Regions from separate parts of the Actinomadura sp. NPDC000929 genome, predicted to be linked through region 1. Evidence: riboswitches for the same ligand, from Rfam matches in the RefSeq annotation. Region 1 holds a riboswitch; each other region holds the start of a gene.
The links. Region 1 has a riboswitch for cyclic di-AMP ahead of ABWI04_RS16000 (CHAP domain-containing protein). Riboswitches for the same ligand answer to the same signal wherever they lie in the genome.
Positions count from the first base shown of each region.

Region 2: linked by a shared signal. The riboswitch ahead of ABWI04_RS37385 (C40 family peptidase) and the one ahead of ABWI04_RS16000 (CHAP domain-containing protein) in region 1 are both predicted to bind cyclic di-AMP.
Region 3: linked by a shared signal. The riboswitch ahead of ABWI04_RS22840 (CHAP domain-containing protein) and the one ahead of ABWI04_RS16000 (CHAP domain-containing protein) in region 1 are both predicted to bind cyclic di-AMP.
Region 4: linked by a shared signal. The riboswitch ahead of ABWI04_RS01765 (CHAP domain-containing protein) and the one ahead of ABWI04_RS16000 (CHAP domain-containing protein) in region 1 are both predicted to bind cyclic di-AMP.

Region 1 covers NZ_JBEUPA010000036.1:43,188-50,856, forward strand. The annotation lists gene ABWI04_RS15990 (hypothetical protein) at 1-240, shown strand, start outside; gene ABWI04_RS15995 (PP2C family protein-serine/threonine phosphatase) at 425-2,317, shown strand; cyclic di-AMP (ydaO/yuaA leader) riboswitch at 2,786-2,938, shown strand; gene ABWI04_RS16000 (CHAP domain-containing protein) at 2,951-3,718, shown strand; gene ABWI04_RS16005 (bifunctional glycosyltransferase/CDP-glycerol:glycerophosphate glycerophosphotransferase) at 3,924-6,800, shown strand; gene ABWI04_RS16010 (glycosyltransferase) at 6,797-7,669, shown strand, end outside.
Region 2 covers NZ_JBEUPA010000180.1:5,427-13,095, forward strand. The annotation lists gene ABWI04_RS37370 (hypothetical protein) at 1-178, opposite strand, end outside; gene ABWI04_RS37375 (FHA domain-containing protein) at 230-622, shown strand; gene typA (translational GTPase TypA) at 693-2,546, opposite strand; cyclic di-AMP (ydaO/yuaA leader) riboswitch at 2,738-2,869, shown strand; gene ABWI04_RS37385 (C40 family peptidase) at 2,877-3,893, shown strand; gene ABWI04_RS37390 ((deoxy)nucleoside triphosphate pyrophosphohydrolase) at 3,890-4,276, opposite strand; gene ABWI04_RS37395 (Mut7-C RNAse domain-containing protein) at 4,305-5,087, opposite strand; gene ABWI04_RS37400 (amidohydrolase family protein) at 5,117-6,403, opposite strand; gene ABWI04_RS37405 (MarR family winged helix-turn-helix transcriptional regulator) at 6,465-6,968, shown strand; gene ABWI04_RS37410 (C40 family peptidase) at 6,982-7,669, opposite strand, start outside.
Region 3 covers NZ_JBEUPA010000067.1:17,933-25,601, forward strand. The annotation lists gene ABWI04_RS22835 (C40 family peptidase) at 1-834, shown strand, start outside; cyclic di-AMP (ydaO/yuaA leader) riboswitch at 1,330-1,528, shown strand; cyclic di-AMP (ydaO/yuaA leader) riboswitch at 1,665-1,820, shown strand; gene ABWI04_RS22840 (CHAP domain-containing protein) at 1,830-2,663, shown strand; gene ABWI04_RS22845 (hypothetical protein) at 2,703-3,968, shown strand; gene ABWI04_RS22850 (M48 family metallopeptidase) at 3,965-5,371, shown strand; gene ABWI04_RS22855 (L,D-transpeptidase) at 5,379-6,659, opposite strand; gene ABWI04_RS22860 (cytochrome c oxidase subunit 4) at 6,800-7,210, opposite strand; gene ctaD (aa3-type cytochrome oxidase subunit I) at 7,214-7,669, opposite strand, start outside.
Region 4 covers NZ_JBEUPA010000003.1:42,089-49,757, forward strand. The annotation lists gene ABWI04_RS01755 (haloacid dehalogenase type II) at 1-203, opposite strand, end outside; gene ABWI04_RS01760 (RlpA-like double-psi beta-barrel domain-containing protein) at 340-1,059, opposite strand; gene ABWI04_RS01765 (CHAP domain-containing protein) at 1,252-1,929, opposite strand; cyclic di-AMP (ydaO/yuaA leader) riboswitch at 1,944-2,094, opposite strand; gene ABWI04_RS01770 (DsbA family oxidoreductase) at 2,428-3,054, opposite strand; gene ABWI04_RS01775 (TetR/AcrR family transcriptional regulator) at 3,168-3,767, shown strand; gene ABWI04_RS01780 (LysE family translocator) at 3,869-4,492, opposite strand; gene ABWI04_RS01785 (LysR family transcriptional regulator) at 4,603-5,544, shown strand; gene ABWI04_RS01790 (HXXEE domain-containing protein) at 5,627-6,139, opposite strand; gene ABWI04_RS01795 (TetR/AcrR family transcriptional regulator) at 6,185-6,832, shown strand; gene ABWI04_RS01800 (tetratricopeptide repeat protein) at 7,118-7,669, shown strand, end outside.

The DNA of each region.
Region 1 (7,669 bases):
AAGCGGCCGTGGGCCGTCAAGCAGGGGTGGTCGGGGTTCGGGGAGACGCCGTCGGAGCCGTGCCATGTGCGGCCGGCGGCGTGGCGGCCCGACCTGGGGCTGGGGCGGCCCGTGCTGCACACGACGGGGGTCGTGGGGGACAAGATCGTGGTGGTGCTGACGCTGCATCCGGCGGGGACTCCGTTCGGGACGGCGGCGGCGCGGATCACCTCGCTGACGCGGCAGGTGACGCGGGTGTGACGTGGGTCACACGGCGGGGAACGGGTCCGTTTTGAGACGGTCACCGGAAGTGGTCGGCTTCGGGCGTGAACGGAAAACCCGGGCAAAGATCTAGCCTCTTTGCAGGGACATGGGCGAATAGTCCCTCACTGACGTATGTAGCTTTTTTCTCCCAGGGGCAGGTGACGCCGAACGGGGGACGGGGTTGGCGGAAGCGGAAGGCACGCAGCCCGGGGTGCCCGGCGCGGACGTGGAGGACCTCCGGGGCGCGGCGCGCGACCGGGCCGTGCTGGCGGAGGCGCGGGTCGTGCTGGCCCGGCGTCTCGGCGTCCCGCCGGGCGAGGCCCTGCAGCACCTGATCTGGCTCGCGCGCGATCTGGACATCGACATGGCCGAGGCGGCGTCGCTGCTGGTCAAGGACGGCGGCGGCGGGCCGGTGGGGGCCGTGGTGGCGGGGCGGAGGGCGCCGCGCGCCGAGGAGGTGCCCGCGGAGCGCCAGGCGGTCCTGTCGGAGGCCGAGGACGTCCTGCGCCGGGTGACGGCCGAGGACACCGCGGGGGACGCGGAGATCCTCGCGGGGGTGCCCGACGACCCGGCGGCGACGGCGGTGCTGGAGGGGGCGCTCGACTCGGCGGCCCACCTGGTCCCGGTGCGGGGGCCGGACGGCAGCGTGGTCGACTTCCTTTTCGCGGAGCTCAACGGCGTCGCCAAGGACATGTTCGGGCGGGGCCGGGAGGAGCTGACCGGACTGCGGCTGCTGCGGACGGACCCGGGGGCGGTGCTCAGCGGCCTGTTCGACGACTACGTCGGGGTGCTGGAGTCCGGGACGCGTTTGGAACGTTCCTCGATCCAGTACTCGACGGCTCAGCGGGGCCTGTCCCGCTCGTCGCGGATGAGTGTGCGATGCGTGCGGGTGCCTACCGGTATCTGTGTGACATGGCGGTACCACCTGGCCGAGGACCGTATCGCGCGGCGGCTGGAGCGGGTCGAGCGGCTCGCGCTGATCGGGTTCGGGGAGTGGGACCTCGCCACCGGGGAGGCGGACTGGACGCCGCAGATGCTGGCCAACTACGGCCTGTCTTCCGACGAGGTGCCGCCGATGCCGCACGACCTGCCGAAGGTCGTGGCCGACGACGACCTGCCGCTGGTCGAGGAGGCCGTCCAGACCATGTTCTCGCGGCGTGAACCGGTCGAGGCGGAGCACCGCGTGATCAGCCATGACGGGACGCCCCGCCATCTGTGGGTGTTCGCCGAGCCCGTGCTGGGCGAGTCCGGCCTGCCCGTTTCGATCAACATCGTGTCGCAGGACATCACCCGGCGGCGCGGGGTGGAGCGCGCGCTGGCCGAGACCCGGCGGCAGATGCTGCGCCAGCAGGCGCGGACGGCCCAGGAGCGGCGCGTGGCGGTGACCCTGCGGCGGGCCATCCTGCCGGACGAGGACGAGGTCGAGCAGCTGCCGGGCCTGTGCACCTCGATCCGCAGCATGGCGGCGGAGAGCACGGCCCGCATCGGGGGCGACTGGTTCGCGACCAAGGCCCTCCAGGACGGGCGGGCGATGTTCGCGATCGGGGACGCTGCCGGGCACGGGCTGCCGGCGGCGGCGGCGATGGCGCGCACCCGGAACGGCCTGCTGGGTCTCGCCTGCACGGGGGAGCGCCCGGGGCGGCTGGTCGGCTGGCTGAACGAGCTGATCGGCGGCATGGACCCGCCGGCGACGGGCACCGCCATCGTCGCCCACTACGACCCGTCCCGGCACGTCCTGGAGTGGACGTGCGCGGGCCATCCGCCGCCGATCCTGGTCCGGGACGGGCGGGCGACCCCGCTGGAGGTGGTCCGCGACCCGATGCTCGGCGCCATGCCCGGCTGGGAGTACACGACGATCACCACCGGGCTCACGTCGGGCGACATGCTCTTCCTCTACACCGACGGCCTGGTGGAGCGCCGGGACGCGGACCTGGACGAGCGGATCGTCCGCCTGACCCACATCCTGCGGGACTCCTCCACGCGTCCCGACCGGGTGCTGGACGAGGTGCTGGCGCGGATGGAGCACGACCGGGCGGCGGACGACACCACGCTGTTCGCCCTTTACGTGGAGTGACCGTCCGGGCCTCGCGGTGACGGACGGCACGCCTGGCCAGCGAAGATCACCTAGTGTGACGTGCGCCTCACCCGGCGGGGCGGCCGGGTGGCGGGCCGCCTCGGCGGAGACCGTCCGACGCCCCCTATTCGATCTTCTTTACCTTTTCCCGAAGGCTCGGTAAGGGCGGCGGGCAAGGGGTTGGGCGCCTCTCGAGAAAGATCGGGAAGAGGCGGTGCCGCCCCGGTGTTGGGAGTCTCTTGAGAGGGCTTTGAGCAGGCAAGACTTTACTTTATGCCTGGTTTGCTTTTCTTGAGAAGGTTGGTACCTTCGATCCCGAATCACGCAGCGCGTCCCATGCGTTGCCACCGGCCGCACCATGCGCGGCCGAGGATCGCGGAGCGGTATCCGCACGCGATGCGCGCCAATCGACGCGCGCCCCCTCATCAAGATCTGCCAGAGAGAACATCCGTATACCTGCACCGCTCCCGCGGTGCGAGGCCGAGTCCGTCCGGTCGGTGACCGGAGCGGAGCCGGGGACCCACGTTTCTGGGGTGAATCGGCGCGCCCGAGAGTCGCGCCGTAGGGCTGCTTCCATGCCCGAATCCGTCAGCTAACCCGGTAGGCGCCATGGAAGACAAGGAGATTCCCTGCATGTCCGGTCTTTTCGATCGACTTTCGCTCAACCGCCTCACCCCCGAGGACAAGGCCGTCGGCGTCGCCGTGGGCGCGGTCCTGGCGGGCGCGGTCGGGCTCTCGGTGGTCAACCCCCTCGCCGGCGGCCGCGCGGCCGCCGAGACCTCCGCCCAGGCGGCGGTGGTCTCCGAGCAGGGGACCGCCGCTCACCAGCCCTCCCGGGCCAAGACGGTGAAGGCCGAGAACGCCGTCGCCGAGGCGCGGCGCGAGGGCTTCAAGGTCCCCCCGCACGCGGTCAAGCCCGCCGAAGTGATCAAGCTCGCGGAGTCGCAGGTCGGCGTCCACGAGGGCAAGGGCGGTCAGACCAAGTACCACAAGTGGTACATCTCGACTCCGCACGCGAAGGCCACCGCCAAGCGCGACGGCGGCTTCTCGGTCAAGGAGTACAACGGCGCCCAGTGGTGCAACATGTTCGTCTCCTGGCTCGGCGCCCAGACCGGCGTCAAGAACATGGGCTGGGACGCCTACACCGTCCAGCACGCCAGCTGGTTCAAGCAGACCGACCGCTGGGGCCACAAGGCCAGGCCGGGCGCCGTGGTGTTCTTCGACTGGCAGGACGGCTCCAAGGCCGGCATCGGTGACATCGACCACGTCGGCATCGTCGTCAAGGACAACGGCGACGGCAGCATCACCACCGTCGAGGGCAACACCGACAACGCGGTGCAGAAGAAGGTCCGCGAGAAGTCGCAGGTCGTCGGCTACGGCTACCCCGACTACGCCCGCTGATCCGACGCGTCCCGAGAAGGTGCGCGCTTCGCGAAGGCGCCCGGCCTCCAGGCCGGGCGCCTTCTGGCGTTCCGGGTGTTGTGCCCAAACCCTCCGGTGACGGTGGGTAATGCTAAGCGTTGACAGCCTTTGATCCCTCTTGGACCTCAGTGCGGAGTTCCTGGAAAGGAATCCAGCACGCCGGAGTCTGCGGAGGGGGATGCCCATGGCGGTGCGCCCGGATGTCAGCGTGGTGGTGATCGCCTACAACGACGCCCGCAGGCTTCCGCGGGCGGTGGCCTCGACGCTGGCGCAGTCGCTGGGCGGCGTCGAGACGGTGATCGTCGACGACGCGAGCACCGACGGGACGGGCGAGGCCGCCGACCGGCTCGCCGCGGCCCATCCGGGGCGGGTCCGGACCGTCCACCTGCCGGCCAACTCCGGCGGCTGCGGCCGTCCCCGCAACACCGGGATCGAGGAGTCCACCGGCCGGTACGTGATGTTCCTCGACAGCGACGACCTGCTGGACCGGCACGCCTGCCTCAACCTCCTCGCCGCCGCCGAGGACACCGGCGCCGACGTGGTCTCGGGGCTCTGCGACCGGATCTTCCTCGACCTGCCCGAGGGCGCCAAAGGGCGGATCCGCCCCTGGTACCCGTGGCTCTACCGGCACAGCGCGGTCTACGGGTCGCTGAGCGAGAGACCCGATCTCCTCTACGACACCCTCTCGACCAACAAGGCCTACCGGCGCGGCTTCCTGGAGGAGCACGGCCTGCGGTTCGTCGAGCGGCTGCACTACGAGGACCTGCTGTTCACCGCCGAGGCCTACCTGGAGGCGGGGCGGACCGCCCTGATCCCGCACCGCGTCTACAACTGGCTGGTCAAGGAGCGGACGCGGGCGCCGTCGATCTCCAACCGGCGCGCCGACCTGGCCAACTTCACCGACCGGCTGGAGATCCACCGCCGCATCGACATGCTCTTCGCGCTGCGCGGCGCCTACGACCTGCAGCGGGCCAAGGACGTCAAGTTCGTCAACCACGACCTGGTGCTGTACCTGCGCGACCTGCGCGACCGCGACCCGGCCCACCAGGCGCGCTTCCTCGACCTGGCCGCCGCCTACCTGGATGAGCTGGACCCGCGGGTCTTCGAGCAGGCCAACCCGCTGCCCGCGATCGCCGCGCACCTGATCCGCGAGGGCGATCACGCGGGCGCGCTCGCCGCCGCCGAGTACGACCCCGTGAAGCGCCCCGAGTTGCGCGCCCGCCTGGTGGAGCGGGACGGGCGGGTCTACTGGGGCGCCGGTCGCCCGCGCGGCACGCTCGGCCGCCGCGTCCGGGACGTCACGTCCTTCGGGTTCCATGTGCGTCCCCTCCGGGAGCTGCGCCCGGCGAACACCGTGACGCGGCTGGAGACGCGCGGCGGCCGCGTGCTCATGGCCGGCCACGTGCTGAACCCGCTGGAGCGGATCCCGCGGGATGCCGAGCTGGCCGGGACGCTGGAGTTCCGCGACCGGCGCGGCCGCTCGCGGAAGGGGCGGGTCCGCGCGTCCGTCCGGCATGAGGGCGACCGGCTCACCTGGCGCGCCGAGTTCGACCCCGCCCGCAGGATCCGCCCCCTCGGGTTCATCGACCCCGTCTGGGACGTGCGGCTGCGCATCCGGGTGGACGGCGAGGAGGTGGTCACCCGGCTCGGCGAGGGGCGCGGGTCGCCGTCGCTCGGCGGGGTCTCGCTGCCCGTCCGGCCGCGGCTGACGCGGTTCGCGGGGGACCGGCTCCGCTCCTACGTCACCGAGGGCGGGCACCTGGCGTTCGCCCTGGAGGCGGGGAGCCCGTGGGCGCGGCTCACCCGCGCCGCCGCGCGCCGCGCCGCCCTGTCCCGCCCGGGACGGCTGACCCGGCACCGGTTCCGGGAGCTGGGCCGGGCGGTGCGCCGGACCCTGACCGGCCGGAACACCAAGATCATCGTGTTCAACCGGGTGCTGAGCCGGCTGCCCGTCCGGGCCGGCCTGGCGGTCTTCGAGAGCCAGCTCGGCCGCCACTACTCCGACAACCCCAAGTACATCTACCGGGAACTGCGCAGGTCCGGCCGCCCGGTGACGGCCGTGTGGTCGTACGCCTCGTCCCCCAAGGGGTTCCCCGACGACGCCCGGCTCGTCAAGCGCGGGTCCTGGGCGTACTACCTGGCGCTCGCGCGGGCCCAGTTCTGGATCGACAACCAGGGCTTCCCGGACCGGCTGCGCAAGCGTCCCGAGACCACCTACATCCAGACCTGGCACGGGTCGGCGTTCAAGCTGATGGGGCTGGACCAGCCGCGGATGAAGTCGGGGCCCGCGGGCGACCAGGAGCGGCTGCGGCGGATGGTGGAGCGCTTCGACTGCTTCCTGGTGCGTTCCGGGCACGACTCCGAGACGCTCTGCAGCGGCCTCGGCGTGCGCTCCGAGCTGCTCCCGGTGGGGTATCCCCGCAACGACCCCCTGGTCAACGGGGTGGACGGCGACCCGGAGCTGGCCGCCGAGGTCGCGGCCCTGCGCGAGTCGCTCGGCCTGGACGACGGGCGCCGGGCAGTCCTGTACGCGCCCACGTACGTCACCGGGCCGAAGGGGCGTCCCGTCCGGCTCCTCGACCCGCCTGTGGATCCGGGGGTCTTCGCGCGAGAGCTGGGGGAGGAGTGCGTCCTGCTCGTCCGGCCCCACTACCTGTGCCGGGCGAACGTCCCGCCGGGCGCCCGTGCCGTCATGCGGGACGTCGGCGCGGTCCCCGACGTGACGCCGCTCCTGCTGCTGGCGGACGCCCTCGTCACCGACCACTCCTCGATCATGTTCGACTTCGCCCTGCTCGACCGGCCGATCGTGCTGCACCTCCCGGAGGGCAGGGACCTCGCCACCGGCTACTTCGACCTGGAGCGGCACGCTCCTGGGCCGATCACCCGCACCGAGGACGAGCTCGTCGCCGCGCTCGCCGGCCTGGACGCGGCCGGGGCCGAGCACGCCGGGCGGCGCCGCGCGTTCGCCGCGCGCTTCGGCGAGCACGAACGCGGCACCGCCGCGAAGACGGTGGTGGACCGCTACTTCCCCGCCGCGCCGAGCAGGAGGGAAACGCCATGACCGCGCCGCGTGACGTCTTCATCGTGTGCAACAACGCCGACGAGATGGGCGGCCTCCAGCGGTGGGCGCACCACATGGCGCGGCTGCTGGCCGGGCGCGGCGACCGCGTCACCCTCGTCGGGATCACGCGGGGGCCGGAGCCGTACCACCACGGCCGCGACGGCTCCTACGCCGTCGAGGTGCTGCACGGGGAGTGGGGCCCGCCCGCCATGGCCTGGCGCCCGCGCAAGGCGCTGCAGCGGCTCGACCCGGCGGCTCGGGCCCGGGACCTGTGGCGGACGGCCGCCCAGCGGCGCGGCGCGGCGCGCCTGTCGGAGCTGTTCGCCGCCGCGCGGCCGGGGGCGGTCGTCATCGTGGCGCAGGTGTGGGCGATGGAGTGGGTGCGGCTCGCCGACACCTCCGGGCTGCGCGTCGTGGGCATGAGCCACGAGTCCTACCAGGCGACCCGGAGGTCGTCGCGGTACCGGCGGGTCAAGGATCTCTACGCCCGCGCGGACCGGATGCTGGTGCTCACCGCCGAGGACGCCGATGCCTGGGCCAGGGACGGCATGACCAACGTGGACCACATCCCGAACGCGCTGCACGTCACGCCCGGCGTGCATCCCACGCTCGACCTGCCGGTCGTCGCCTGCGTCGGCCGCCTGGCCTACGAGAAGGGCGTGGACCTGCTGCTGGAGGTGTGGGAGCGCGTCGCCGGACGGCATCCGGGCTGGCGGCTGCACGTCTACGGCGGCGGTCCGGACGAGGAGGACCTGCGGGCGCGGGCGGACGCCGCCGGGCTGTCCGGCTCCGTCGAGTTCCGGGGCGTGGTCTGCGAGGTCGAGGAGGCGCTCGTCGAGGCGTCGGTGTTCGCGCTGCCCTCGCGGGCC
Region 2 (7,669 bases), on a different contig from region 1:
CCAGTACGGCGCGCCGCAGCCCGGCCCGGCCGACCACCAGTACGGGCAGCCTCAGCACGGGCAGCCCCAGTACGGCCAGCCCCAGCACGGAGGCCAGCCGCAGCACGGGGGTCAGCCGCAGCACGGAGGCCCGTCGCCGCAGCTGCCGCACGGCCGCGAGGCGACGCTGCTGCCGCACGAGCACAACCAGGGGCAGCAGCGGTCGGCCGCGCCCGACAGCACGGCGTTCATGTGCCCGTACTGCGAGGCGGTGCTGAGCAACCCGGGCGCCGCGCAGTGCGACTCGTGCCTGCGCCCGCTGCCGCAGAAGGGCACGCCCGTCCTGCGCGTCCAGTTCCCCACGGGCGAGCTCAAGGTCTCGGTCGGCCAGCACCTGGTGCTCGGCCGGGACGCGGGCCAGTCGCCGGTGGCGGCCACGTTCACGCAGTACGACAACGTGTCGCGGCGCCACTCGACGGTGTGGCTCGACCCGTCCGGGACGGCCTGGGTGCGCGACGAGGGCTCCACCAACGGGACGTTCGTCAACGGCGAGCGGCTCCCCCGCGGCGTGGACGCCCCGCTCCGCGACGGCGACCAGCTCCGCCTGGCCGCCGACGTCACGGGCACCGTCCAGCTGAGCTGAGCGGCACGCACGAAAAGGGGCGGCCCCGCGGTTCCGAGAACCGCGGGGCCGCCCCTTTCGGCTTCGGCGCTCAGCCGGCGCGCTTGGTGCGGGCCCGCGTGCGCTCGCGCTCCTTGGCGTCCAGGACGACCTTGCGGATGCGGACGGCGGTCGGGGTGACCTCGACGCACTCGTCCTCGCGGCAGAACTCCAGCGCCTCCTCCAGCGACAGGGCGCGGGGCGGGGTGAGCCGCTCCAGCTCGTCGCCGGTGGACGACCGCATGTTCGTGAGCTTCTTCTCCTTGGTGATGTTGACGTCCATGTCGTCGGCGCGGGAGTTCTCCCCGACGATCATGCCCTCGTACACCTCGGTGGTCGGGCCGACGAAGAACGTCCCGCGCTCCTGGAGGTTCGTGATGGCGTAGGCGGTGGCGGCGCCGGACCGGTCGGCGACGAGCGAGCCGGACGGACGGGTGCGCAGCTCGCCGAACCAGGGCTCGTAGTCCTCGAAGACGTGGTGCGCCATGCCGGTGCCGCGCGTCTCGGTCATGAACTCGGTGCGGAACCCGATCAGGCCGCGGGCCGGGACGAGGAACTCCATCCGGATCCAGCCCGTCCCGTGGTTGGTCATGTGCTCCATGCGGCCCTTGCGGACCGCCATCAGCTGCGTGACGGCGCCGAGGTGCTCCTCGGGGATGTCGACGGTGAGCCGCTCGACCGGCTCGTGCTTCTTGCCGTCGATCTCCCGCGTGACGACCTGCGGCTTGCCGACGGTCAGCTCGTAGCCCTCGCGGCGCATGTTCTCGACCAGGATCGCCAGGGCCAGCTCGCCGCGGCCCTGCACCTCCCAGGCGTCGGGGCGCTCGGTCGGCAGCACCCGGATCGACACGTTGCCGACGAGCTCGCGGTCGAGGCGGTCCTTGACCATCCGGGCGGTGACCTTGGTGCCCTTCTCGCGGCCCGCCATCGGCCCGGTGTTGGTGCCGATCGTCATGGAGATCGCCGGCTCGTCCACCGTGATCAGCGGCAGCGGGCGCGGGTCGTCCGGGTCCGCGAGGGTCTCACCGATCATGATGTCGGGGATGCCGGCGATGGCGATGATGTCGCCGGGCCCGGCCTCGTCCGCGGGCTTGCGGGTGAGCGCCTCCGTCATCATCAGCTCGGTGATCTTCACCCGCTCGACGCTGCCGTCGCGCCGGCACCAGGCGACCTGCTGGCCCTTCTTGATCGTGCCGGCGTGCACGCGGCACAGCGCGATCCGGCCGAGGTAGCTGGAGGCGTCCAGGTTCGTCACGTGCGCCTGGAGCGGGCCGTCGGGGTCGTAGGACGGCGCGGGGATCGTCTCGGTGATGACCTTGAACAGCGGTTCCAGGTCCTCGCTGCCGGGCATGGCGCCGTCGGCGGGCTTGTCGAGCGAGGCCCGCCCGGCGCGGCCGGACGCGAACACGATCGGGAAGTCGATCTGGTCCTCGTCGGCGTCGAGGTCCATGAACAGCTCGTAGGTCTCGTCCACGACCTCGTCGATGCGCGCGTCGGGGCGGTCGGTCTTGTTCACGACCAGGATCACCGGCAGCCGCGCGGCGAGCGCCTTGCGCAGCACGAAGCGCGTCTGCGGGAGCGGGCCCTCGCTGGCGTCGACCAGCAGGACGACGCCGTCCACCATGGACAGGCCGCGCTCGACCTCGCCGCCGAAGTCGGCGTGCCCCGGGGTGTCGATGATGTTGATCGTCAGGCCGTTGTGCAGGACCGCGGTGTTCTTCGCGAGGATGGTGATCCCCTTCTCGCGCTCCAGGTCGTTGGAGTCGAGCACGCGGTCGTCGACGTCCTGGTTCTCGCGGAAGGCCCCGGACTGCCAGAGCATGGCGTCGACCAGCGTCGTCTTGCCATGGTCGACGTGGGCGACGATCGCGACGTTACGGAGGTCGTCGCGCGTGGAGATGGGCATGCGGGTTCGCCTTGCGTGAGAGTTCGGGAGTCGCCGCAGACGTGCGGCCGTACCCATTCTACTTGGCCGTGCGTACCACCCACTCCGAGTCGTTCGCCCCATCGGTCACACGGACCTCGATTGGCCAACTTTGCGCATCCTTTGTAATCTGCCCGAGATCCGGTCGTCCGGAGTCCCGCCCCCAGGGGACTGCGGCCGGAACGCCGAATCTCCCGCGGGAGAACCGGGGACCCACCACCCTCGGGGTGAATCGACGCTCGTCGTAGGGCGACTCCTGGCCCGAACCCGTCAGCTAACCCGGTAGGCGTACGAGGAGAGGAGAACACCGGCTTGGCTCCGGATTCCCCCCGGCGGCGTCGCGTTCTGCCCACCGCCACCGCCACCCTGCTCCTGATCGGTCTCGGCGCCACCGCGCCGGACCTCGCCCACGCCGCCCAGCCGTTCCGGCCCGCCTCCGCGCCCACGGCGCCGAGCCCCACGCCGACGACGGAGAAGGGCCTGCGCAAGAGCCTCGACGCGCTGAACGAAGAGGCCGAGATCCTCACGGAGAAGTTCAACAAGGCCCGCGTCGAGTTCACCAAGGCCCGCAAGGCCGAACAGGACGCCACCCGGGAGGCCGAGCGGCTGCGCGCCCTCGCCGAACCCGCCCGCCAGAAGCTCGGCAGCCTGGCCGCCGCGAACTACATGGCCGGCGGCCCCGACGTCCTCTTCGGCTCCGGCGCCTCCCCCGAGGGGCTGTCCGACCGCGCCTACCTGGCGCAGAGCCAGGCCACCGCCGTCCTCGCCCTGAAGAAGCAGATCGACCAGGCCGACGCCGCGGAGCGCACCGCCAAGGCCAAGACCGCCCAGGTCAAGAAGGCCTGGGACGACGCCAAGCAGGCGCGCGAGGCCGCCAAGGCCAAGGTCTCCGAGGTGATGAAGCGCCTCGACAAGCTGACCACCACCCACGCGAGCGACCCGCGCACCGGCCTCAGCGCCACCGTGAAGGGCTCCGGCCTGCCCGCCAAGATGGCCCGCAAGGCGCTCACCAAGCTCGGCTCCCCGTACGTGTGGGCCGCCGCCGGACCGAGCAGCTTCGACTGCTCGGGCCTCGTCGTCTGGGCCTACGCCCAGGTCGGCAAGCCCGGCCTCCCGCACTACACCGGCGACCTGTTCGCCATGGGAACGAAGGTCTCCCGCGGCGCCCTCCGCTCCGGCGACCTGGTGTACTTCGGCAGCAACCTGCACCACATGGGCATCTACCTGGGCGACGGCAAGTACCTCCACGCCCCCCAGACCGGCGACGTGGTCAAGATCTCCAAACTCTCCGACCGCTCCGACTTCGCAGGCGCGAATAGGATTTCCTAGCCGAGGCCTTGGGCGGCCAGGAGGTCTACTGCCGGGCGGTCGCCGGGGAGCCAGTTGACGTCGTGGAGCTCTGAGGGCGCCAGCCAGCGGAGTTGCAGGTGCTCCAGGGCTTGCGGCTCGCCTTCTACCAGCTCGGCCGTCCAGACGCGGAGGACGGCGCGTCCGCTGAGGCGCCAGTCGCCGCCCACGCGGCGGCCCAGGCGTACCTTCACGGCCAGTTCCTCGTGGCACTCGCGCACCAGGGCGTCCTCGTCCGACTCTCCGGGGTCGACCTTGCCGCCGGGAAGCTCCCAGCCGCCCGCCATGTGCGGCGGCTCGGCGCGCTGGGCGGCCAGCAGCCGCCCCTCCGCGAGGATCGCCGCCCCCACCACCACGAGATCGATCGCGACCAGCTCCTCTCCGTGTTCGTGATCAGACCGCGGCGCCGGTCCGTCCGGTTCCGTCCCGCCTGAGGGAGTCGACCAGACGCGTCGCGTCGCGGACGATCTCCTCCAGGTGGTCGCCGTGCGCCCCGCGCCAGTACACCTGCCCGCAGACCGCGCAGCGGCCGTACACGTCGTAGCTGCGGCGCGTGCCCGACTGGAGCTCGCGCTCGATCTCCTGCTTGTCGACCGGGACGAGCTCGCCGTTGCAGGCGGTGCAGCGCGTCCACGGGCGCAGGACGGGCGCGAAGCGGTCGAGCAGGTCGCGGAGCTGGTCGTCGGGGCGCGAGCCGCGGACGTAGGCGCCGAACCACAGCGCGCGGCGGCGCAGGAGGCCGCGGTCCTGCGTGAGCAGGACGCGGCGCTCCTCGTTGGCCTGGACGACGAGCGCCGGGTCGTCCATGTCGTTGTGGTAGGCGGTGTCGAGGCCGAGCAGGCGCATGCGCCGGGCCAGCGTGCCGAGGTGCACGTCCAGGAGGAAGCGGGGGGCGACCTGGCCCGGGTCCAGCGGCACGGGCTGGGGGCGCGGGACCGCGGCCACGCGCACCTCGGCCCCGGCGGCGGGGCGGGCGCCGGGCCCGGCGGGCTCGCCGTCGGCGGTCATCGGGCCCGCCTCGGGCAGGGGGACGCCCAGCGACTCCACGAGGTGCCCCAGCGTCGAGGTCCCGTCGTAGGGGACCCGCGCCGGGGACTCCCGCCGGGTCGCGGGCAGGAACATCAGCAGCTCGTCGGCGACGCGGATCGTTATCTCGGACTCCACGCCGATCAGCATGCCACGCGCGGCCGACGATTCTCCCCGGTTCAGGCCGCTGTCACGTGCGCGGCGGAGTCCGCGAGGGACGCCAGGAGGGCGGGGACGTCGTAGCCGACCAGCGCTCCCCCGCGCTTGACCACGCGTCCGCCGACCAGGACGGTGTCGACGTTACGCGTGTCCGCTGACAGGACCACGGCCGCGACGGGGTCGTGCGCCGCCGCGAGGCCGAAGGTGTCGGTGCGCAGGACGAGCAGGTCGGCCTGCTTGCCGGGGGTCAGCGATCCGGTGACGTCCGCGAGCCCCGCGACCTCGGCGCCCTCGATCGTGGCCGTCCGCAGCGCGTCGGCGACGGTGAAGCCGAGGCCGGCGCCGTCCGGGCGCCCCCGTTCGAGGACGTAGGCGGCGCGCATGATGCTGAACATGTCGCCGGGGCCGGAGGTGACCGTGTCGGCGCCGAGCCCGGTCGGGACGCCGGCGGCGCGGGCGCGCCCGGTGGGCGGGGCGCCGATGTCCAGCGCCGCCTCGATGGCGGGGGCGGCGGACACCGTCCCGCCGCTTCCGGCGATCCGCTTCAGCTCCTCGTCGGTGTAGAAGTTGGCGTGCACGTACGTGGCCGGGTGGTCCATCAGTCCGTTGGCGTCGAGGAACGCCAGGCCGCGCGCGGCGCTCTCGGCGCCGTGGCCGCCCAGGTGCGCCGTGACCGGCAGCCCGAGCTCGCGGGCCGTCCGCCACTCGGCGAGAGCGCGCTCGTCGCCCCCGATCTCGGGGCCGAGCGCCGCCATCGCCATCGTGACCTGGCCGCCGGACCCGAAGTGCTCGCGGTGGACGCGGCCGGTCTCGGCGGCGAGCGCGTCGAGGCCGCCGTCGCCGCCGTAGCAGTACCCGAACACCGCCCTGATGCCGGACGCCCGCAGCGCCGCGATGTTCGCCTCGGTGTGGCCCTCGCTGAGCTGGATGTGCGACCAGTCGACCAGCGTCGTGATCCCGGAGTCGAGGCACTCCAGGGACCCGGCGAGCGTCCCGGCGAACACGTCGCCCGGCCGGTACCGGGGCGCCAGCTCGCCGAGGACGCGCTGCAGGTAGGCGTGGAGCGTGCCGTCCGGCAGGGCCGCGCGGATCCCGGCCTGCCAGGTGTGCCGGTGGGTGTCGACGAAGCCCGGCATGACGATGCGGCCGGTCGCGTCCATGGTCTCGGCGCCGTCCGGCGCGGCCAGGTCCGGGCCGACCGCGGCGATGCGGCCGTCCTCGACGAGCACGTCGGCGGTTCCCAGCACGGTCGGTTCGGGCGCGGTGTCGATGACGAGGCCGTTCGTGAGCAGCAGAGAATTTGCCATGGACGAAAGCTTAAAAGATAGCTTTACGAAAAGCAATCAGTCGAGCGAGTACGCTCGGGGCGTGCGGGACGACATCGATGACCTGGCCGACGCGTGGCGGCGGGACGGCCTGACCGAGCCGTTCGTCGCGATGCTGGAACTGAGCAAGCGCGCGGGGCGCGTCGCCACGCTGGTGCAGCAGGCGCTCCGGGGCCCGCTGGCCGAACTCGGCCTCACCTACGCCGAGTTCGAAGTGCTGACCGTGCTGCGCCGGGAGGGCGAGCCGTACCGGCTGAGGCCGAGCGAGCTCACGCGGTCGGCGTTCCTCACCTCGGGCGGGACGAGCAACGTCCTGCAGCGGCTCCAGAAGGCCGGCTACGTGGAGCGCGAGGCCAACGCGGGCGACGCGCGCAGCCGCTTCGTCCAGCTGACCGCGGACGGGCTGCGCGTCACCGAGCAGGCCCTGGTCGCGTCGGGGGTGGCGCACGAGGAGGTGCTGGCCCGGGTGCCGCCGGAGGACGTGCGGGCCGCCGCCGACGCGCTGCGCGAGATCGTGCTCGTCGTGGGCCGGCGCCGGTTGCGCTGACCCCGCCGGGCCGCTACCGGCGCGCGGCCAGCTCGGCCACCTTCTTCTTGAAGTCCGGCCGCGCGAGCGGGCGCGTCACCCCGACCCAGTTCGGCTTCTTGTAGGTCTTCACGCCGATCGCGGGCACGCACGCCGAGCAGCTCGCGACGATCATCTTGCCGCCGCCGATCACCATCCCGACGTGGCCGGGATTGTCGGGCGACGTCCCGGGACCGGAGTTGAAGAACACCAGGTCGCCGGGCTGCTCCTTGCCCTTGGCGATCTTCACCCCGAACGGCCACTGCTCGAACGTCGTGCGCGGGAGGTTCAGCCCGACCTGGCGGTAGGCGGCCTGGATCAGGCTGGAGCAGTCGTAGGCGTCCGGGCCGTTCGCCCCGAACACGTAGGGCTTGCCGCGCTGCGCCATCGCGAACGCGATGATCGTCTTGACGAGGGCGCCGACATTGGCGGGCAGCTCGTTGTCCTCGCAGTTGATCCCGTTCGCCTGGACGGGCTTGAAATCGCCGCCGACGTAGCGCTTCGCCCAGTCCAGGACGAGGTCCACGTAGTCCCACGAGTGGTTGTACTGGAAGATCGCGGTGCGCATCCGCTCCGGGGCGCCGTTGTGCTTGAGGTAGGCGGCGGCCGTCGGGATGGCGTCCGCCGGGTCGTAACGGTCCTTCTTGCCGTCCTTGTCGCCGTCCACCGCGAACGCCTTGAAC
Region 3 (7,669 bases), on a different contig from region 1:
TTCAACCAGAACCGCGAGAAGCTCAAGGTCGCCAAGAAGAAGTTCGACGCCGCGACCAAGGCGAGCAAGCAGGAGCAGGCCGACTTCGAGGAGCAGCGGTCCAAGATCGCGCAGATGGCGGCCACCGCCTACAAGAACGGTGACTCGGCCGACGTCACCGGCTTCGTCGGCAGCAACGACCCGCAGTCGATCCTCGACCAGGCCGCCGTCTTCTCGCACCTGTCGCACGAGCGCAGCTCCCAGCTCACCCAGTTCCTCGCGACCGCCCAGCGGCTCCGCCGCGAGCAGTCCCAGGCGAAGGCCGCCTACGACGAGGTGAAGTCCAAGCAGGACGAGCTGAAGAAGCAGAAGCAGGACCTCGACAAGCAGGTGCAGAAGCAGAAGGCGCTCGTGCGCCGGCTCGGCGGCGGGAGCACCCCCTCCCGCCCGGGCGGCGGCGGCCCCACGGGCGGCACCTACAACGGCCCGGCGAGCGGCCCGGCCCGCACGGCGCTCAACTTCGCCTACGCGCAGCTCGGCAAGCCCTACTCCTACGGCGCCGAGGGCCCGGACTCCTACGACTGCTCCGGTCTGACCATGAAGGCCTGGGCCGCCGCGGGCGTCAGCATCACCCGCACCACCAACACCCAGTACGCCTACACCAGCTCCAAGCGGGTCGCCTGGAACAACATGCAGCCCGGTGATCTGGTGTTCTTCAGCAACCTCGGCCACGTCGGCCTCTACGTGGGCGGCGGCAAGATGATCCACGCCCCGCACACCGGCGACGTCGTCAAGATCAGCGACATCAGCTCCGGCTACTACAAGAGCAATTTCTACGGCGCCGGGCGCCCCTGACGCACCGCCTGACCCCCTGCTCCACGGGCGTCACGGGACCTCCATCGACAACGGACCAGGCTTGACCTGGTCCGTTGTTGATTTTGGGGGGGTTTGCCTTCTTTTGGGGTTTTGGTACCTTTGCACCACTCACGGCGCCCTCCAGACGCCGTGGACCCGCGGCGCCCACCTGGCGCCCCGGCCCCACGCGGCGCATCCAGCACCCGCGTGACGGCGGCGCGAGCCACGCGCCGCTCCCCCCAGGCGGCACGCCCCACGTGCCGTCCCGCGGCGCCCGAAGGCGCCGCACGGTCTCGTCGCAGACCCGGCCGACCCCGTCCACCGTGCGCACGCCCGCAGCGTGCATGGCGCTGAGCGCGCAGCCGCGGTGGCGTACACGGGGCAGGCCCCGGACGGTCCCCGGAGACGGGCCGCCGTCCGTCCACAACACAAGGCGCCGCTCGTTCGCACGCGGGAGACAGGTCCCGCGCCGGGCCCCATCTCGCCCCCAGGATCGCAGCGGCAGCGCCGAATCCGCCTCAGCGCGGAACCGGGGACCCATCTGCGCCGGAGTCCGGAGGAATTCTCCGGACGGGCATTCCGGCACCCGGGGTGAATCGGCGCGTCTCTCCCGGCAGTCCGGTGAGAGCCGCCGTAGGGCCACTTCCACGCCCGAACCCGTCAGCTAACCCGGTAGGCGTCTGGAAGAGAAGGAGTGAATCCCGCAGCGTTACCTGGGGCGTGGCCGCCACGCGGCCACGCCCCCACCCCCTGCACTCCGCGGGCGTCCACGCCCGCCGAGATTCCCCATTCAGAACCGGCGTGCCCGCCCCCGGGCACGTCACCGCCGAGTCCGCGGACCGCCGTGCCCCGCATGCGCGTCCACTGTGGAACCGGGGACCCACTGCGTCCTTTTCGGGGTGAATCGGCCTGCCTTCGCGGGCCGTAGGGCGGCTTCCACGCCCGAACCCGTCAGCTAACCCGGTAGGCGGCATGGAAGTCGAGGAGATCCCCCCGTGCCACGCGCGCACTGCAAGAAGACCCACGGCAGGCACCGCAAGCCGAACCCCCTGTCCCTGACCTGGCGGACGACCGGCGGCGTGATCGTCGGCGCCGCCGTGCTCGGCACCGCCGCCGCCACCGCGCAGGCGTCGGTCCTGCCGTTCGGCTCCACCCCGGTGAGGGCCGCCGCCGCGGCCGACCTCGCCCCCGGCCTGACGGCGCACGGCGGCCCGCCCGGGCGCCGTGCCGAGGACGAGCGCAAGACGACCGGCTCGAAGGCTCCGGCGAAGAAGGACCAGCCCGAGCAGCCGAAGGCGGAGACCTCCGAGAAGGCCGCCCCGAAGACCGTCGCGAAGTCGCGCCCCACCGCCGCGCAGGCCATCGAGCTCGCCCGCTCGCAGGTCGGCGTCGAGGAGGACGGCGGCGGCGAGACCAAGTTCCAGGACTGGTACATGGCCACGTCCCGCGCGCGGGAGACCCTCGCGCGCGACGGCGGCTCCCTCAGCGGCTACGGCGACGCGAACTGGTGCGACATGTTCGTCTCCTGGGTGGGCGAGCAGATCGGCTTCAGCGACCAGGTCGGCAGCGACGCCTGGACGGTCGCCCACGCCCGCTGGTTCCAGGAGCACGGCCGCTGGGGCAACGAGCCGAGGCCCGGCGCGATCGTGTTCTTCTCGTGGGGCGGCAGTGAGTCCGTCGACGACATCGAGCACGTCGGCATGGTGGTCAAGAAGATCGACGATGGCACGATCGAGACCGTCGAGGGCAACACCGACAACGCCGTCCGGATAAAGGAACGTTCCACAGACGTCGTCGTCGGCTACGGCTACCCGGACTACCGGTCGTGACGGCGCCCCACGCCCCGCGCCCTGCATAGGATCGCGCCCATGGAGGAAGGCCCCGGGCAGGACGCCCCCGTCACGCGGCGCAGGGTCCTCGCCCTCGGCGCGGGCGGGGTCGCCGTCCTCCTCGCCGGAGGCGCCGGCCTGGCGGGCTCGCGCTCCGGCGGCCGGGCGGCGGGCGCCCGTGCTCCCGGCTCCCCGTCCGCCGGGACGTTCAATCCCTCTCTGGCCTCCGCCGTCCTCGCCAATCGCGCCGCGGCCGTCCGCCAAGGCGACCGCATGGCGTTCCTCGCCACGGTGGGCAACGCCCCCGCCGCCTTCCAGGACACCCAGTCCCGCATGTACGGGAACCTCCGGAAGCTTCCCCTGGAAGGCTGGCGGGAGCGCGTCGTCCGCGTCGAGACCGTGGACGGCGAGACCGCCGTCGTCCGCGTCGAGGCGCGCTACAGGCTGCGCGGCTTCGACCGGAGCGACGTGGCCCGCACCCGCTACCTCACGCTGGCCCCGCGGGGCGGGGCGTGGACGATCGTCGGCGACGGGACGTCCCGCGGCCTCGCCGACGACACCGACATCTGGGACTGCGGCCCCCTGACGGTGGTCAGGGGCCGCACGAGCCTGGTCGTCGGCGACGGCGCCGGCCTCGACGGCATCGCCCGGCGGCTGGACGCGGCCGTCCCGGTCGTGACGTCCGTGGTCGGCACGGGGTGGGCGCGGCGGGTCGTCGCGCTCGTCCCCGCCGACGCGACCGTCGCCTCCGCGCTCGCCGGCCCCGGGCAGAGCCTCGGCCAGATCGCCGCGCTCGCCGCCGTCGCCCCGGCCGCCGGGGGCGGTCGCGGCGAGGACCGCGTCATCGTCTCCCCCGGCACCTTCGGCCGCCTCAACGAGCTGGGCCGCGACGTCGTCCTCGCCCACGAGCTGACCCACGTCGCCACCGGCGGCGCCCGCGACGGGCGCACCCCGCTGTGGCTGATCGAGGGCTTCGCGGACTACGTCGGCTACCGGCGCGTCAAGATCAGCACCCGGTCGGCGGCGGGCGAGCTGCGCCGCGAGGTCTCCGCCGGGCGCACGCCCTCCGCGCTGCCCTCCGCCGACGCGTTCGCCGGCGGCTCCCCCCGCCTCTCCCAGGCCTACCAGGAGGCCTGGCTCGCCTGCCGGATGGTCGCCGACCGGTACGGTGAAGCGGCGCTGGTGCGGCTCTACCGGGCCGCCGGGCGCGCCCCGGAGGCCGCGGCGCTGCGCGACGTGCTCGGCCTGACGCGGGAGCGCTTCACCGCACTGTGGCGCGACTACGTGAAGGAGGAGCTCGCATGAGCGAGGCGGAGACCGACGAGGACCGCGCCGGGGACTCCGCCGCCGGAACCCCCGGCGCCGCCCCCGCGCGCCGGCCCCGGATCGCCGCCGCCGTCGCCGCCGCCGTGCTCTTCGCCGGGGTCGCGACCGTGCTCGCGCGAACCACTCCGTGGAATCCGCTCCCCGGGCACGTCCCCGGCGGGCGGGTGGAACCCGATCCCGCGCTGGACTTCACCCCCGCCGAGATCGCCCGCTCCCGGGCGTTCGACTCGGCCGTCAACCCGCCCGCCTACACCGGGCTCCTCGTCGGCCTCGCCCTGATCCTGGTGCTGGGCCTCACGCCGCTGGGCGCCCGGTTCATCGGCTGGGCCACCGCGAGAACCCGCCGCCGGCCGCTTCGGATCATCCTCGGAACCATGGCCCTGACCACGCTGCTGCGCGTCGCCGGGCTCCCGTTCCACATCTGGAGCGAGTCCGTGCTGCGCCGGTACGGGCTGTCCACGCAGAGCTGGCCCGCATGGCTCGTCGACCAGGCGAAGTCCCTCGCCGTCACGTGGGTCATCTACACGATCGCCCTGCTGCTCCTCTACGCCCTCATCCGCCGCTTCCCGCGCCACTGGTGGGCCGGCGCCGCCGCGGGCGGGTTCGTCCTCGTCGTCTTCGCCTCGTTCGTCTACCCGCTCGCCGTGGAGCCCGTGTTCAACAAGTTCCACTCGCTGCCGGCGGGGCGGTTGCGCACCGACCTGCTGGCGATGGCCGAGCGGGACGGCGTGCCCGTCGAGGACGTCCTCGTCGCGGACGCCTCCCGCCGGACGACGTCCCTGAACGCCTACGTGTCCGGGTTCGGCTCCACGCGCCGCATCGTCCTCTACGACACGCTGCTGAAGTCGCCGCCCGCCCAGGTCGAGTCCATCGTCGGGCACGAGCTCGGCCACGCCAAGCGCGACGACGTGCTGTGGGGCACGCTCGTCGGCGCGCTCGGAGTGGCGGGGGCCATGTGCCTGCTGTACCTGCTGATGACGTCCCCGCGCCTGCTGCGGCGCGCCGGACTCGATCCCGGCGGGCCCGGCGCCGGCGGGACCGGGCCGGACGCGCGCCGCGGCGGTGCGGCGGCCGACCCGAGGTCCATCGCGCTCCTCCTCGCGCTCGTGACCGCCGGGACGACGCTCGCCGCCCCTGTCCAGAACCTCGTGAGCCGCCGCATCGAGGCCCGCGCCGACGCGCACGCGCTGGACCTCACCCGCGACCCCTCGACCTTCGTGTCGATGCAGCACGCGCTGTCCGTCCGCAACATCTCCGACCTGGACCCCGACGCCGCGGAGTACCTGCTGTGGCTCACGCACCCCTCGGCCCCCGACCGGATCGCCATGGCCCGCGACTGGGCGCGCCTGCACCGCGTCCAGGTCCCGCCGCCGCTCCGCTAGCCGCGGCTCAGTTGCCCTCGGCCCGCTGCTTCTCGGGCGCCTTGGGCCGGGCGCCCTGCTGCGCCGACAGGGTCGCGGCGTCCACGTGCGCGGCCGTCGTGACCGACCGCTTCAGCGCGCTGCCCTTCACCCAGTCCTGCCACTTCACCTGCCAGTACCCCCAGCCGTTCTCCGGCTCCAGCTGCCGGTCGCTGCCGGTCACCGTGATGGGGTCGCCGCGCTGGGAGAGGTTGTAGAACCACTTGGCGTTGGACGGGCTGACGTTGATGCAGCCGTGGCTGACGTTCTCGCTCCCCTGCGATCCCACCGACCACGGCGCGCTGTGCACGTACTCGCCGCTGTCGGAGATGCGCACCGACTTGTAGACGGTGAGGCTGTAGTACCCGGCGCAGCCGGGGCCGCAGCCGTCCCACTCCGACGTCATGATGGTCGGGTCCTCCTTGCCCATGGCGAGGTGGACCCCGTTGGTGGTGGTGTACTTGCGCTCTCCGCCCTTCCCCATGCTCGTCGGGATGGTGCGGGCCTTCTTGCCGTTGATCCGGACGACCATCTTGTGGCTGTCCTCGCCGGCGGTGGAGACGTGCGAGTCGCCGACCTTGAAGTCGACGCCGTAGTCCTTCCCGCCGTACACGCCCTGCCCGGTGCGCACGCCGCTCAGGTGCGCCCGGAACGACACCTTCGTGTGGGCCGGCCAGTAGCTCTTCGTCCGGAACACCGCCTCCTGGCTGCCGAACCAGCTCCAGCCGCCCTCGACGGTCCTGTCGGCGGTGACCTCCAGCGCCCGCTCGACCGCCGCCCGGTCCTTCACCGGACGGGCGAAGTGCATGATGATCGGGATGCCGACGCCGACGGTCTCCCTGTTGAACGGCGCCTCGATCGTGACGTCGTTGGTCTTCTTCACCACGGCCGTGGAGAAGCCGCTGCGGACCGTGCGGGTCCTGCCGTCCCGGCCGAGGGCGGTGGCGTCGACCGTGTACGCCGTGCCCGGCTTCAGCGTCCACCGGGACCGCCACCGCGTCCTGTCGGCGCTCAGGTCCCCCTCGACCACGCCGTCCTTCGTCGCCACCGTCACGTTCTCGATCGTGCCCTGCCGCGCCTCCACGGCGATGGGGCTGTCCGGCCGCAGCTTCCCGCCGCCTCCGGCCGGCGACACCGCGAGCTTCACCTCGTCCTTGCCGGCCGGCCCGACGCTTCCCGAACACGCCGCGGCACCCCCGCCGACGAGCACGCCGCCGACGACGAGCACGGCCGTGTACCGCCCCCGGTCTCCCGGCCTTGAGCCACTCACCCGCATGTGGACCCCCCGGTCGTTCCACTGGGCGATCTGTCGTTTTCCAGCCCGGTCGCTGGAAAGGCGCCCAGTATGTTCGAAAGGGCCGGTACCCGCTAAAAAGCGGACACCGGCCCCCGATGGGGTTCTTTTACTGATCAGTGGGCGAAATGACCCCGGTAGTACTCGAACACCAGACCGACGGACGTGAGGATCGCCGCGGCGGCGCCGAGGATCACCAGCCACCAGCCGAACACGACGCCGAGCGCCACGGCCGTGGCCGAGAGCGCCACGAACAGCGGCCACCAGCTGTGCGGGCTGAAGAAGCCCAGCTCGCCGGCCGCGTCCGCGATCTCGCCCTCCGGGTCGTCCTCGTACAGCGGGCCCGCGTTCGCGCGCTCGAGGCGCCGGACCGTGAAGTGGATGTAGAACCCGATGAGCCCGGCGAGGCCGACCGCGAGCGCGAGCGCCGTCGTGCCCGTCCAGTCGTTGGACCAGAGCCAGTAGACGACGTCGGTGGCGAGGAAGAAGACCGCGCACCCGTAGAACATGAACGCCTGGACGCGCATCGGCTACTCCCCCTTCGCCCCGGCCAGCTCGCCCTTGGCACCCACGTGCGGGTGGTGCAGGTCGAACGCCGGCCGCTCGGAACGGATCTTCGGGATCGAGTTGAAGTTGTGCCGCGGCGGCGGGCAGGAGGTCGCCCACTCCAGCGAGTTGGAGTAGCCCCACGGGTCGTCGACCTCGACGCGCGTGCCCCGCTTCCACGTGATGTAGAGGTTGTAGAAGAACGGCAGCATCGAGGCACCGAGGATGAACGAGAAGATGCTGGAGATCTCGTTCAGCCCGTGGAACTCGCTCGGGTAGTCCGCGTACCGGCGCGGCATGCCCGCGGCGCCCAGCCAGTGCTGGAGCAGGAACGTGCCGTGGAAGCCGATGAACAGCAGCCAGAAGTGAATCTTGCCGAGGGTGTCGTTCAGCATCTTGCCGGTGAACTTCGGCCACCAGAAGTAGAAGCCGGCGAACAT
Region 4 (7,669 bases), on a different contig from region 1:
CACTCCCGCTCTCCGCTGCTGACCCGCTGCATGGACGGGAGGTACCGCTCGCGCCATTGGTCGGCGAAGGCCTCGCTCTCCAACGCGACACCGCACTCCGCAGCGATCGCCGCCACCTGGCCGGCGACCCCTGTCCGCCAGTCGACGGTCGTCCCGAAGATGTCGCAGGTCACTACCTGGATCGCTCTGACGTCTAATCCCACTGGCACTCCCTCGCCCAGGAGCGCCCGGATGGCGCCCCACCCCAGTCCTACCCCGGACGTGACAGACCCCGCCCTCGTCCGAAGACGGGAGCGGGGTCCGTGGTGAGGCCAGGAGGGGTCACCCGGTCGGGCCTGATCAGCCGAGGGGCTTCGGGGCGCCCTTCTTGCCGGCGCCGTGGCCCCAGGACAGGATCTCGTACTTGACGCCCTTCAGGTGGCCCGCCGAGGTGCCCGTGTCGTACTTGCTCCGCGGCTTCTTGCCGTCCACCAGGTGGCGGAAGGTGTAGGTGTCGAGGTCGAGCATGACGCCGCGGTGCGACGGCTCGCCCGGCCCGCGGTCCCCGACGAAGCCGGTGACGCTGCGCCCCTTGTAGGTGACCTTCACCTTGGTGTGCATGGGCCAGCTCGGGCTGGCGAACAGGCCCTTCTGCATCGGCTTGCCGCCCGCCGGGGCGCCCGTGTCGCCGTTCACGCCCGAGCCGTCGTCCCAGAAGTAGGACGCCTTGGTGCTGCCCGACAGGACGGCGTGGCGCTTCGGCGCGACCTTGGCGGTGCCGTGGTGGGTGGCCTTCGCGGCGGGCTGCCCCACCTGCTGGCCGGTCACCTTTCCGGTCACCTGCTTTCCGGTGACCGGCTGTCCGGTCACCTTGTGCCCGCTCACCTGTTGTCCGGTGACCAGCTGTCCGGTCATCTTGTCGCCGGTGACCTGCTGCCCGGCCACCTGCTGTCCGATGACCTTGTGCGACATCGGCTCGTCGGCCTGGGCCCCGTGGGAGGTCCCGGCCGCCACGCCCGCGGCCAGCAGGCCCGCGAGAGCGGTACCGATCAGGGCGGTGTCGATGGCTCGCTTCTGCATGTTCATCCTTTGCTCGGTGGTCCGGGGCGCCGGGTCACGGCTTCGGCTAGTCGGGGGCTCGCCGTTCGGGCGTGACGGATCCGGCGCACGGCACGTGGGCGTGCTCGCGACGTGGGTGTGATCGCGGAGGGATGGAGAAGGGGGAGGCACCACTGGACGGTGCGGGGCAACGGGCCGCTCAGCGGCCCTGGCTCACCGGTACTGGGGGTAGCCGTAGCCGGCGACGGTGGACGTGTCGCGGACCTTCTTCTTCACCGCGTCACCGGTGTTGCCCTCGATGGTGTTGATGGTGCCGTCGTGGTTGTCCTTGACGACGATGCCGACGTGCTCGACGCCCTTGATGCCGCCGCCGTTCCAGGCGAAGAAGACCACGGCGCCGGGCTTCGGGGTCTGGCCGAAGCGGCCGGTCTTCTTGAACCACTTGGCGTGGCTGACGGTGTAGGCGTCGGCGCCCATGCCCTTGGTGCCGGTGTGCTGGCCCAGCCAGGACACGAACATGTCGCACCAGGACTGGCCCTTGTAGACCGAGGCGCTCTTGGAACCGATGCGGTGGGCGTTCTGCTCGCCCAGCGGCGAGCCGACGTACCAGTCGTTGAACTTGCTGTTGCCCGAGGCGTCCTCGTGGGTGCCGATCTGCGTGCGGGCGAGCTTGATGACGTCCTGCGCGGAGGCGCCGGCGGTGGCGGTCTTCGCGCCGTTGGCGCCGGCCTGGGGCGCGGCGGCGACGTGCGCGGTGTTCGCGGGCTTGGTGTCCGCATGGGCGGACGGGGCCAGGGAGGCGAAGCCGAAAGCGCTCGCCAGGGAGAGGACGGCTCCGGCGGCGAAGCGGGTGCCCATGCGCTTGGTCAGGTCGAAAGTACGAGCGGTCATGCGAAGGTTCTCCTGAGGTCTTCCAGTCCGCCTACCGGGTTAGCTGTCGGGTTCGGGCATGGAAGTGGCCCTACCGCGACCCCGCGCAAGGCGGGAGTGCGGATTCACCCCGGTGTTTCGGTGGGTCCCCGGCTCCGCTCGGCCAGTGATCGGCGCTCTGCGGACTCGGCGGCGGACGTGCCTTGATCGGCCGTCCTGATGATCAGGGACTCGATGCGCCCGTCACGATCTGGTCGGGCGCTCCGGACGGGCTTTCCCGTCGGTCACACACCCACAACAGGTTCAAGCGGCCCCATATTTCGTCAAGCCCACCCCAAAGACGCTGCTGACCTGTAAAGACTCCCCAAAGCGCCCTCAACGCAAGGGCTGCGGTCCAGTCAAGTCGGCCCAAGATTTCTGGTCGCCACCTCGCCCCAACGGGAGACGATCACCCCCGAGCGCGCCCCCACCCGCGGGCTGGTCATCAAGGTGCCCAAGTTCACGACCGACCAGGACGCGTCATAGTCGCACCGGAGCCGGGCGCGAATGCGTGGTCCTGCTGGAGCGCCGGCGCGGTGAGTCGGCCCTCATCAACTCACCCCTCAGCGCGGCGAGTGACACGGCTCCGACCAGGACCGTCCCGTCGGGAAACCGGAAGACCGGCACTCGCGGGCCGGACACGCGAGCGGACCGAGCCGGTTCCTCGTGGGGCCGCTCGCCGTCCCACCTGACGCCGGTCGCGGACGCCAAGCCCCGCAGCACGTTGACGTCGCCGATGTCCAGACCGTCACTGAAGTAGGCGCGGTAAAGACGGGCGGTCATGTCCTCGGCGGTGCCGTGCGCGGCCGCCAGCGCGATGAGCCGGTGGGCGTCGGCGGTGCGGGCGGGCACGATCCGGTCGAGGTTCACCACCAGGCCGTCGACCGCCGCCGCCCGTGCGATCTGCTCGACCCGCGCGGTGGGCGCGAGAGGGAAAAGGCCGCGGCTCGGCGGCGGTTCCGCCGCGGAACCCGCGGTCTGGTACGGCCTGAAGACGACCTCCAGTTCGCCGCCACCCGCACGGTGCTCCTCGGCGGCCCGCTGGAAGCGGGCGTAGCCGAGCGCCGACCAGACGCAGGCGATGTCGTGGGTGAACTCAACTTTCATGGGTTCGTCCTTCGATGGCGGCACGGATCGTTCCGTGCCGCCTCAGCATGCCCGCCGCCGCTCGCCGCGTCAATACGGAACGTTCCGTGCCGCCTGAGGGCTATGCTGTCCCCATGTCACCCAGACGTCCTGAGCGCCGAAGTGAAGAGGCCGCCAACGCCGTCATCAAGGCCGCCATGGACCTGTGCCAGGAGGTCGGGTACCGCAAGGTCAGCATCGAGGGCATCGCCGCCCGCGCCGGCGTCGGCAAGAACACGATCTACCGCTGGTGGCCGTCCAAGGCCGCCGTGCTGCTGGACGGCCTGCTGTCCACCTGGAAGATGGACGCGACCTTCCCCGACACCGGTGACTTCGTCGCGGACATCAAGACGCAGATGGCGGCGGCCTCGCGCATCCTCGGCGACCCGCACGTCTTCCCGCACTACCGCGCACTGATCGGCGAGGCCCAGCACGACCCGGACCTCCACCAGGCCTTGTGGGACAACTTCATCGGTCACCTGGCGGGCGCCGCGGCCGACCGCATCCGCGTAGCGCAGCGCAAGGGCCAGGTCCGCGCCGACGCCGACCCGGTCCTCGTCACCGAACTGCTCTACGGCGCCGCCTACTACCGCCGCCTGCTCACCCCGCGCACGGCCGACGCCGAGCACGTCAACGCCATCGTCGACCTCGCAATGACCGGCCTCGCCCCACCGGCCGACACCTCCACGCAGTAGCACGCCTCACCGCTTCTGGGCGCCCCTGCACATGCCGCCCGCGCAGGTGCTCACGGTTTACGGCGGGCGAGCAGGGCCCGCGGACCTGACCGGCCCAGCCCTCAGACACCTACTGCCACCGCAGCGCCCAGCGCCAGCAGGACGGCACCGGTGGTCATGCTGAGCCCCCGCAGGACGGTCGGCTGCGACACCAGTGCGCGTCCTCGGCTGACGGCCCAGGTGAGCAGCATGTACCAGGAGGCGCTGACGAGCGCCCACAGGGCTCCCAAGGCGACGGTCGACAGGAACACCGGGCCTTCCTCGGTCACGAACTGGGGCAGCACCGAGATGGCGAACACTCCCGCCTTGGGGTTGCCGAGGTTGGTGACCAGGCCGGTGAGGTATCCACCCGTGAAGCCGGTGCCGCGCCCGTCCTGCTCGGGCGGGCGGGGGGACCCGACCGTGAGCGCGGTCTGGAGCGTCTTCACCCCGAGGATCATCAGCACGATGCCGCCGGCGATCCGGAGCACCGCGTACGCGGTGGGGCTGGCCAGCAGGACGGCGGACAGCCCGGCCGCGGCGGCCGTCGACCACAGCAGGAAGCCACTGGCATTGCCCGCGAGCGTGCCGTGGAGCGCAGGCCGGCCACCCTCCAGTACCTGCCGGATCATCAGCGCTTGACTCGCGCCGGGCAGCATCGCCAGCAACAAGGTGGTGATGACGAAGACGGGCACATGCGTGGGCATGGGAACGAACCCCTTCCGGGGATTGCGGCCGACGAGTGTGCCACCAGGCTTCCTCGCTCCGCGCCCCTAAGGGAAGTTAAAAGAGAAGGATGCAGCGTTAGCATTGGTGAATGCTGGTGGATCCGGGGCAACTGCGGCTTCTCGCCCTGATCGAGCGGCACGGCTCCCTGACAGCGGCGGCCCACGCACTCCGGCTCACGCCCGCGGCGGTAACCCAGCAGGTGGCCAAGGCCGAGCGCGACTGGCAGGTCCCCCTGGTCATCCGTGGCCCTCGCGGAGCGACGCTAACCGCGGCCGGTGCGCTGCTCGCCTCCCACGGCCGGACCGTGGAGCAGGCATCGCACCAGGCCGAGGCGGAACTGGCCGCACTGCTCGGCCACCTCTCGCTCCGCCTCCGGATCGGGACGTTCCAGGCGGCCGCCCTGCACCTGCTGCCACCGGCCCTGACGGCCCTGCGCCACCGCCACCCGGCCGCCGACGTCTCCGTCATCGACGTGGTGTCCGGGCGCGGAGCGGACGAGATCAGCGCGGGGAACCTGGACGTGGCCATCGTCGCGTCCTGGGACACGCCGCTCGCGCCGCCCCCGCACCTACGGGCGCACTCGCTCCTGGTGGACCCGATGGTCGTGGTCCTCCCCGACGACCACCCACTGGCCACCGGGCAGCCCGCGGACACCGAACTCCACCTGGAACAACTGCGCGACGAATCATGGGTCTCCATCCTGGCCGGCCATGCCGCCCGCGAACAGTTCCACAACGCCGCCCGCAAGGCCGGCTTCACCCCAACCGTGCGGTTCGAGACCGAGTCCTATGACGTCGCCCAAGCCCTGGTCGGCACAGGCATCGCCGTGGCCCTGGTGTCACGCCTGGCCCTGGCCCACGTCCCCGGCACCACCCATCGCGAACTGGCCCACCCCAAGCCCTACCGCCACCTCTACGCCGTGACCAGAACCGACGCCAGCCTCACCCCACTCGCGGACATGCTCATCGACCTCCTCCGCGATGTCGCCCGCGACATCACCGCCACCTGGGCCACCCCACACGGCTCCTGAAAAGCCCCGTTCTAAATCGATCACGAACCCCCTCCTGGCTCGGAAGACCTCCCCGGCGGACCTGAGCGGGGTGTCGGGCCCCTCAGCCAGGGCGCTTCTTCTCGCGGGTCGAGGTCAGCAGGTCGGCTCCGGTGTGGACGGCCATCAGGGTCGCGGGGAGCAGGATCGCGGCGTCGCGGAGTGTCCGCGCCGGGTCGCGGCGAACGCCTGCGCGGCCGAGCGCGCGCCAAGCCCACAGGGAGAACGGCACGACGATCGTGGGTGCTGTGGCGACACCCGGGGTGTAGCCGCGTTGCCTGACGCTCAAAGCCAGGTGTCCGAGCCCGTGCACGCCGAACCCGGCCAATGTGGCCTGATAGAGCCGGGACCTCCCGCCGGTCCGCGCGCCGTCCACCGTGGCGGCGAGCATCAAAGCGCCCATGAGAGCGATGGCCGTGCGGGCGTGCGCCGTGGAGACCTCGCGACGCAGCCACACCGGTCCCGGAGCGCCGCCGCCCGCGTTCTTCCGCGACCAGGGAGCCATGGTGAACCACTCTTCGGCGTCGTTGGCCGCCCAAGCCAGCAGCAGCCCCCAGGTCACGCTCTTACGGATCATCCCCGCCTCCCTTTACGTTACGAGTCGTGCTGTAATATTTCTGAAATGAGCGAGCAGCGCAAGGGGGCCCCAGGACGTCGCGGCCGGCCGCGCAGCGCCGACGTCGACCGCGCCGTCACCGCGGCGACGATCGAACTGCTGGCCGAACAGGGATACGCGAAGCTGACGATCGAGGCGGTCGCCGCGCGCGCGGGGGTGGGCCGGCCGGCGGTGTACCGGCGCTGGCCGACCAAGGACGACCTGGTGGTCCACGCCCTGGTCGAACAGGTGCCGCCGCTGGCCGTTCCGGACACCGGCGACGTGCTGCGCGATCTGAAGGAACTGTCCGCCGGGTTCGCGCTCCGGCTGGCCGGCTCCCCGCTCGGTCGGACCGTCCTTGCCGTGCACGCTGAAGCGGGCCGTCGGCCCGACCTCGCCGAAGCGCTACGACACCACTACCTGAACCCCAGGAACGCCACCATCCGCGCCTTGATCGAACGCGGCCTGGCCGAGGGCCGCCTCAACCCCGCACTCGCCCCCGACACGGTCCGCGACCTGGTCTTCGGCCCCCTGATCTACCACTGGCTCGTCACCGGCCACCTCTCGACCGCCACAGCGAACACCCTCGCCGACGCCGCCTGCGCCGCGGTCAGCCGCACCTTCCCCTCGCCAGATCAAGCCGGCGGCTCCACCGACACGCCTGGCCGTCCGTAGGAACCATCTACAGCGCTCGGCGGCGTGGGGACGGCCGGTCGGCGGTTGCCCGGGTGGAAGGACGCATGCAAGGCTGAATCGTCTTGCGCCGCCTGCGACGACCACGAAGCCGCGCGGCACGAGGAACCGGGCCACGCCGGGTCCCCTCTCTGTTGAAACGGCCGACAAAGGGACACCAGTGACTGATCACGCACGGGGGACGGCCCCCTGGCACGGCCGCATCGAGCAGGTCCGCGGCGCCGACCCGGCCCCCGACACCGCACACGTCGAACGTCCGACGGAGACATGACGGCCATGAAGACGGACGAGCACGGGCTGGCCATCGGGGCGGGCAGCCGCACCGCGGTCGAGCACTACGACAACGCCGTCCATGAACTGCTGCACTTCCGCCCGGAGGTGGACGCCGAAGCGAAGCGGGCGCTCGAAGCGGATCCCGACTTCCCGCTGGGCAACGTCCTGTCGGCGTACCTCGGGCTTCTGGCCACCGAGCCCGAAGGCGCGCGGGCCGCGGCGGAGCGGTTCCGGCTCTTCCGGTCGCGCGTGGACGGCTCCGGGCTCCTTCCCCGCGAGCGGGCCCACGTCGCGGCGCTGGAACGCCTGGTGAAGGGCGACTTCCTCGGCTGCGGCCGCCTGCTCGGCCAGATCAGCGAGGAGTACCCGCGGGACGTCCTCGCGCTGTTCGTCGGCCACCAGGTCGACTACTTCACCGGGGACGCCCGCGCACTGCGCGACCGGGTCGGTGGTGCGCTGACGGCATGGAGCGAGTCCGACCGGCATTTCGGCCAGTTGCTCGGCATGTACGCCTTCGGGTTGGAGGAGGCAGGGCACTACGACCGA